Linked DNA regions of Solitalea lacus. The protein of the gene in region 1 binds, or shares a complex with, the protein of each later gene. Links are inferred from orthologs where the notes say so. Each region holds a gene or a part of one and is shown in the gene's direction. Other genes may lie near its edges.

Region 1 (4,435 bases):
TTCAAACTTATGCAGATGCTTTTCGTGAACGGCTTTAGCACGAAGCACCTCTTCAGGCATATCTTCAACGTTCCTAAGATCAGTGGTACGGACTTTTAATGGTGCCACTTCTCCTGTTTCAACTTTTATAACTGGTTTTTGATGCTTTGGCTCTCTATACTCTTGCTTATGTTTGGGCTCAACAGGTTGTTCCATTCTAGGTTGAGGCATATCTATAAACTCTTTCATTATTACTTCAAATGGAGATCTCTTTAAAGGCGGCGGGCCAACTGTTTGAGAAGGATTTGAAGAGGTTTGTTTATTGGAAGGTTGTCCAGAAGGACTAGACCAAGTAGTTTTACTTTGTTTGGTAGGTGCTGACTGAGTGATTGTTTGTTCCTTTTTTTTGTTTTTATTAAACTCATTCCAAACACGCAATAAAGCTATAACGGCAAAAACAACAAATGGTAAAAACTCCTTGAACTGATCCATTAGTGATGTGTATAAAAAAATTCTACTAAAAATGATTTAGTAAATATATTTAAACCCTTTGAGTGCACAAAAACATTATGTTAAATTCGCACCTCAATTTAGTTTTCAGTGTTCGACAACAATTAATTGAAAGATACAACAAACTATCTATCAAAATATTAGCCGTTAGTCACTCACAACTAGCTATTAAACGATAAAATTTGCATGAAGTTAACCAAGCTTGAAGTACGGGGATTTAAGAGTTTTGGAGATAAAATAACAATCAATTTCGACGAAGGTGTAACAGCCATTGTAGGACCTAATGGTTGTGGAAAATCAAACGTAGTGGATGCCATTCGTTGGGTATTAGGTGAACAAAGTGCCAAATACCTGCGATCAGACAAAATGGAGAATATTATTTTCAATGGCTCACGTACTCGTAAACCAAGCAATTTAGCTGAGGTATCGTTGACGTTTGATAATACTAAAAATATCCTTCCCACGGATTTCAGTACAGTAACCATAACACGAAAACTGTATCGTACCGGCGAAAGTGAGTATCGTTTAAACGATGTAACCTGCCGTTTAAAAGATATTACTGATTTATTTTTGGATACAGGCATCGGTCCTGACTCTTATTCAATTATTGAGTTAAAGATGATTGAAGAGATGCTGAATAATAAGGATGGATCTCGTCGTAACTTATTTGAAGAAGCTTCAGGTATTTCTAAATATAAAATCCGTAAAAAACAGACTTTCAATAAACTAAAAGATACAGAGGCAGACTTAAACCGGGTAGAGGATATCTTATTTGAAATTGAAAAACAATTAAAAACACTAGAAACTCAGGCAAAAAAAACCGAGCGATATTATCGCCTAAAGGATCAATACAAGGAGGTTAGCACACAATTGGCCACCTTCCGCATCCAATCATTTAAATCATCGCTTGAAGAAATTGAACGGCAAGAAATCAGTCATAATGATCAACGTATGGCCTTTCAAGCAGAAAGCGATAAGGTGGAAGCAGTTGTTCAGGCTGAAAAAACGGAAACTTTAGTAAAAGAGAAAAACCTTTCAGTTCAACAAAAAGCGACCAATGATTATATAAACGGCATCCGACAATACGAAAACGAAAAGAAAGTTAAAAACGAGCAACTTAAATACCTACAGGAAAAAGAAGGTCGTTTATCAGCTGAATTGGTTAACGATAAAAACTGGTTGGAAGGAGCAAAAGAAATCTTAATGCAGTTGGAGGAAAGCAGGGCTACTGAACAAGAAAGTCTTAATACCATTCAACGGATTTTGGAAGATTTAAAATTTGAACTTGAAGATAAAAAAACTGAACAAACAGAATTAAAAACCCAAGTTGATAGTCTAACCACTAAAAGCAGAGGCTTACAAGACGATATTTATAAGATTGAAAAAGAGCGGGATATCCTAGAAATTCAATTCGAATCTCTTCAACAGGAATTAAATCGCAACGAAGGTGAAACCCAGCAAAAACAGCAAGAGCTTGATGAGTTTAACGCTGCTATAAAACGAACCAATGAGGCTTACGTTGGAAAAGAAGAAGAACTGAATAAAGCCATAGCGGAAGAAGAAGCTTTGCAGCAACGTATTGTTGAAACAGAAGCAGAACTGCAGACAACAAAGGATAAGATCTCACAGGAGGGTCGTACTTTAGATGCCAAGCAAAACGAATACAATCTAACCAAAAGTTTGGTTGATAACCTGGAAGGTTACCCTGAATCTATCAAGTTTTTGCGTAAAAATGCAAGTTGGGCTAAAAATGCTCCGTTGTTGTCCGATGTTTTCTTTTGTAAGGAAGATTATCGTATTGCCATTGAGAATTATTTGGAGCCTTATATGAATTATTATGTGGTACAGAACCATGATGAGGCTTTGGCTGCAATTAAATTATTAAGTGATGCAGCAAGAGGTCGTGCAAACTTCTTCATCCTGGATTCATTCAACAGCTTTGACGCTAATGAAAACCTTTTTACACCTGAAAACTGCCTTTCAGCACTTTCTATCATTGAATCAGAAGAAAAGTACCAAAAGCTTTGTACTTTTTTACTGAACAATGTTTTCTTGGCTGAAAAGGATGAAGAAAATACCATAAAGACAAATGCTAATAGTGAGTATGTTATTCTGAGCAAATCTGGTAAGTATTCTAAAACTCGCTTTAGCATGGCTGGAGGGTCCGTTGGACTGTTTGAAGGAAAACGTATCGGCCGAGCTAAAAACCTTGAAGTACTTCAAAAGGAAATTACCAAACTTCAGGCACTGATTACAGAATTAAAAGGCAAAACCGAGTTGCTGACTGAAGATTTACAACGTTTTAAAGCAAGTACCAAATCAGCTGTAATAGCACAATTAAGACAAGAGCTGAATAAGCTGAACAATGAACTTGTTACACTTGAAGCTCGCCAGGAGCAACATAAAAATTTCATCAGTAACTCCAACCTTCGAAAAGAAGATATTGAACAGAAAATTAACAGTTACCGTAAGCAATTGGCAGAAATAAATCCGCAAGTTGAAGAGTTAACTGTTCAAAAAGAAGAAACTTTAAAACGCTTAAATACCCTTCAATATGAATTCAACATCATTTCTGAAAGTGTAACCAAATATTCTAGCAATTTCAATAACCAAAACATTGCATTCCATCAACAACAAAACAAGCTTTCAGTAATTCTGAAAGATATTGAATATAAAAACAGTCAATCAAAGGTCGCTAGCGAACGTATTGAGAAAAACCAAACTGAATTAGCTGAGGCTAAACTTAAAATTTCCGAACTACTGCAAAATACAGATGAAGGAGATGAGAATCTTTTGGCTATGTATGAGCAGAAAGATGCTTTGGAAAAAGCCTTGACTGAAGCAGAAGAAGAATATTATAAATCAAAGGGCAAGATTAACGACCTAGAATCATTATTAAATGAGCTTCGACGAAAAAAAGATAATACAGAAGCTTTGGTTAATCAATTACGTGATAAGAAAACGCATTTAATGATTGACATGAATGCTCTTAAAGAACGCTTGTCTGTTGAATTCAATATTGAAATTGATGATTTGATGGAACAAGCGCTCCCTGAAGAAACCGAAGATGAGCTGAAACAGAAAACTGACAAAATTAAAAACCAACTAGATAATTTCGGTACCATTAACCCAATGGCGATGGAGGCATACAATGAAATGAATGAACGTTATTTGTTCATTATTACTCAAAAGCAAGATTTATTGGATGCTAAAAATTCGCTAATGGATACCATCAATGAAATTGACGGAACAGCAAAAACACAGTTCTTTGAAGCTTTTACTCAAATCCGAGATAATTTCCAAAAGGTTTTCCGCTCTTTATTTAATGAAGAAGATTCTTGTGATTTGGTATTGGTAGATCCTAATGATCCTTTGGAGTCTGACATCGACATTATTGCACGTCCTAAGGGAAAACGTCCATTAACAATTAACCAATTATCGGGAGGGGAAAAAACACTTACGGCCACGGCCATTCTGTTTTCTCTTTATCTGTTAAAACCTGCGCCTTTCTGTATTTTCGATGAGGTTGACGCGCCATTGGATGATACCAACATTGATAAATTCAATAATATCATTCGTAAATTTTCAGATCAGTCGCAATTCATAATTGTTTCACATAATAAACGCACAATTGCCAGCACCGATATTATTTATGGAGTAACCATGGTTGAACAAGGTATTTCAAGAGTTGTTCCTGTAGACTTGCGTAGCGTTGAAAATGTAGCGTAAGAACAAAATGAGCTAATAAATAGCAAAGGGCTGCTCTACATTTATAAAGCAGCCTTTTCCTTTTTTATGATAAAAAACTTATTCCTTTAAACGAACACGTTTTTTAAACCGTTCTTGTCCATTTACAATTACCTTAAGATAAAATCTCCCTTTAGGATATCTACTTAAATCATAATTAAATAAACCTTCTTTAAACTGTTGATAACGGTGTTCCTCT
Region 2 (3,143 bases), 1.5 Mb from region 1 along the record:
GCTTTTTCAATCTTTTTTACAATTTCACGGGCATTGGGACCGAACTTACTTATTGGCCCTAATATCTTCCAAACATCACTTTTAAATTGATTGTATGATTGAGAAGTGGTTATGTCGGTTAAGTATTCTTTTAGTGCTCCCACGTTAGGGTCAATTGCCATACAATTGTCGTTTAGGATTACTAGCAGATTGGAGTTTTCAACTCCGGCATGATTCAACGCTTCAAATGCCATCCCGGCTGTCATTGAGCCATCACCGATAATAGCAACATGTTGCCGATCTTTTTCTCCTTTATAATGAGAGGCTACTGCCATTCCTAAGGCAGCAGAAATAGAGGTTGATGAGTGGCCAACGCCAAAAGTGTCGTATTCACTTTCCGAACGTTTCGGGAATCCACTGATTCCATTGTACAAACGGTTAGTATGGAAAACCTCCCTTCTCCCGGTAAGTATTTTGTGTCCGTAAGCCTGGTGGCCTACGTCAAAAATCAATTGGTCATAAGGGGTGTTAAATACATAGTGCAGGGCAACTGTTAATTCGACCACACCTAAACTGGCTGCAAAATGTCCACCGTTTACAGAAACGATGTCAATTATATACTGCCTTAATTCTTCACAAACTTCCTTCAGTTGCTCTTCCTTCAAGTTTCTTAAATCAGAAGGATAATTAATTGTTTTTAACAATGGTCCCGCTTCAACCTGCATTGTTCTAGTTTAAATAAACACTAATTTGTTTAAGCCAGCAAATATATGACTTAAACGGTAGAAAATCGCTTTGGTTTCACTGCTCTATTAATAAATGTAGTAATAAATGATTGATTGTTAATTCAATTAATAAGCTAGGTTTAAGAAAGTTATTGTGTGAAGATTGAAATTATAGTATTGATAATTAATTGGGAAATGTATTTTTGCGGCAAACAGAAATTAAGCTTTGAGTTTCGAAATTAAGTTAGCCCAGTTTGAGGGTCCATTTGATCTACTTCTATTCTTTATAGAGCGTGATGAATTGGATATTCACGACATCCCGATTGCAAAAATCACTAATGACTTTCTAGATTATATTCATGCTATGCAAGCCATGAATATTGAATTGGCCAGTGAGTTTATTTTGGTGGCAGCTACCTTAATGCGTATTAAAGCCAAACTGTTAATCCCTCGCCCTGAATTGGATGCAGAGGGTAATGAGATTGACCCTCGTCAGGATTTGGTACAAAAACTTCTTGAATACAAAAAGTATAAGGCAGTCTTAAATGAGTTTCACCAACTGGAAGATGAGCGGTTTAAGCAGGAGAGGCGCGGCAATATAGCTCGTGAACTTGAACAAATTGCCAGTCAGGCTGCACCAGGAGAGGAGCTTCAAACGCTGGATTTATATCGCCTATTGACTGTTTATGAAAAAGTAATGCAACGTTTTGCTGCAGGCAAACAGCAAGTGGTGCATACAGTTGTTCAATATCCATATTCTATTGAAGAGCAAAAGGTGGCAGTGATGAAGTTGTTTGAATCGGAGAACAGGGTGAGTTATGAGGATGTACTGGCGATCAGCCAAGATAAGGTGCAATTGGTTTATAGTTTTCTGGCGGTTTTAGAATTACTGCAGCAGCAAATTCTGGATATCAGCATTGGGCTGGGATATAATAATTTCTGGATATCCCCTAAAGAGTCAGTTGAAGAACCGGTAGAGGAAATGGAAAAATAGACGGATTCTGAATTTATCAATTTGTTATTTTCTGTCCTAAATCAATTCAATATTAACAGCTTCTTCTTAATTCTAAAAAAGAGTTATTAAATTCGCGACTCCTGAATTTCAAAGTGGTAGCTATTTGTTTTCTGTCCGATGAAACAATTGGTTTCCCCTAAATAAACACACTAAAAAAACAAATTCTCACATGAACAGAGATTCCGTTCTATTCGATCTAATCGCTAAAGAAGAAGTACGCCAGGAAGAAGGCATTGAACTAATTGCATCAGAAAACTTTACTAGTAAGCAAGTAATGGAAGCACAAGGCTCTTGTTTGACTAACAAGTACGCCGAAGGTTTGCCTAACAAACGCTATTACGGAGGTTGTCAAGTTGTTGACCAAGTTGAACAATTGGCTATTGACCGTGCAAAGCAATTGTTTGGCGCTGCTTGGGTAAACGTACAGCCGCATTCAGGTGCTTCTGCTAACGCTGCAGTGTTTTTGGCATTATTGCAAGCTGGCGATAAGATTTTAGGATTTGATCTTTCTCATGGTGGCCACTTAACGCATGGTTCTCCGGTTAATTTCTCGGGCCGTTTATATCAGCCTCATTTTTATGGAGTTGAAAAAGAAACAGGCTTGATTGATTATAAGCAAATGGAAGAAGTTGCAATGCGCGAAAAGCCTAAAATGATGATTTGTGGTGCCTCGGCTTATTCTCGCGATTGGGATTATGCTCGTATCCGAGCTATTGCTGATCAGGTGGGAGCTTTACTATTAGCTGATATTGCTCACCCTGCAGGCTTAATTGCAAAAGGGTTGTTGAATGATCCAATGAAACATTGCCATGTAGTTTCAACTACTACACATAAAACATTACGAGGTCCTCGTGGCGGTATGATTATGATGGGTCAGGATTTCGAAAATCCATGGGGACAAAAAACGCCTAAAGGTGAGTTAAAGATGATGTCAGCTATTTTGGATGGCGCCGTATTTCCTGGAATGCAGGGCGGTCCTTTGGAGCATGTAATTGCCGGTAAAGCTGTTGCATTTGGCGAAGCATTGACAGACGATTATAAAAATTACATTGTTCAGGTGCAGAAAAATGCTGCTCGCATGGCACAAGCCTTTATTGAGCGTGGTTATCAAATTATTTCAGGCGGAACTGACAATCATTTAATGTTGATCGATCTACGTAATAAAAATGTAACCGGTAAGGCTGCAGAAAATGCTTTAGTTGCTGCGGATATTACCACTAATAAAAACATGGTTCCTTTTGATGATAAATCTCCGTTTGTTACTTCAGGTTTCCGTGTGGGTACGGCAGCAATTACCACTCGTGGTATGCAAGAGCAGCATATGGATACCATTGTTGAGTTGATCGATCGAGTATTAATGAACATAGATAATGATGCTGAGATCAAAGAGGTGAAGAAAAAGGTTAATACGTGGATGCACGATT

What was found.
Region 2: the proteins of smc (region 1) and L2B55_RS03650 are in contact, whole or in part, in a crystal structure (PDB 3ZGX), measured with the Bacillus subtilis proteins. The link is inferred for Solitalea lacus from one-to-one orthologs.

Annotation. Positions count from the first base shown.
Region 1 is NZ_CP091740.1:2,362,037-2,366,471, reverse strand. The notes cover bases 313-4,418. They hold smc (chromosome segregation protein SMC), read left to right. Parts: upstream 313-675; coding sequence 676-4,218; downstream 4,219-4,418. Other genes in these bases: L2B55_RS10005 (peptide-N-glycosidase F-related protein), read right to left, coding at 4,297-4,418; L2B55_RS10015 (hypothetical protein), read right to left, coding at 313-471. Also shown: more of L2B55_RS10015, read right to left, coding at 1-312; more of L2B55_RS10005, read right to left, coding at 4,419-4,435. UniProt on the Bacillus subtilis protein: Required for chromosome condensation and partitioning.
Region 2 is NZ_CP091740.1:854,724-857,866, forward strand. What follows is about bases 1-2,814. They hold L2B55_RS03650 (segregation and condensation protein A), read left to right. Parts: upstream 1-930; coding sequence 931-1,698; downstream 1,699-2,814. Other genes in these bases: dxs (1-deoxy-D-xylulose-5-phosphate synthase), read right to left, coding at 1-704; glyA (serine hydroxymethyltransferase), read left to right, coding at 1,889-2,814. In the rest of the region: more of glyA, read left to right, coding at 2,815-3,143. UniProt on the Bacillus subtilis protein: Participates in chromosomal partition during cell division. May act via the formation of a condensin-like complex containing Smc and ScpB that pull DNA away from mid-cell into both cell halves.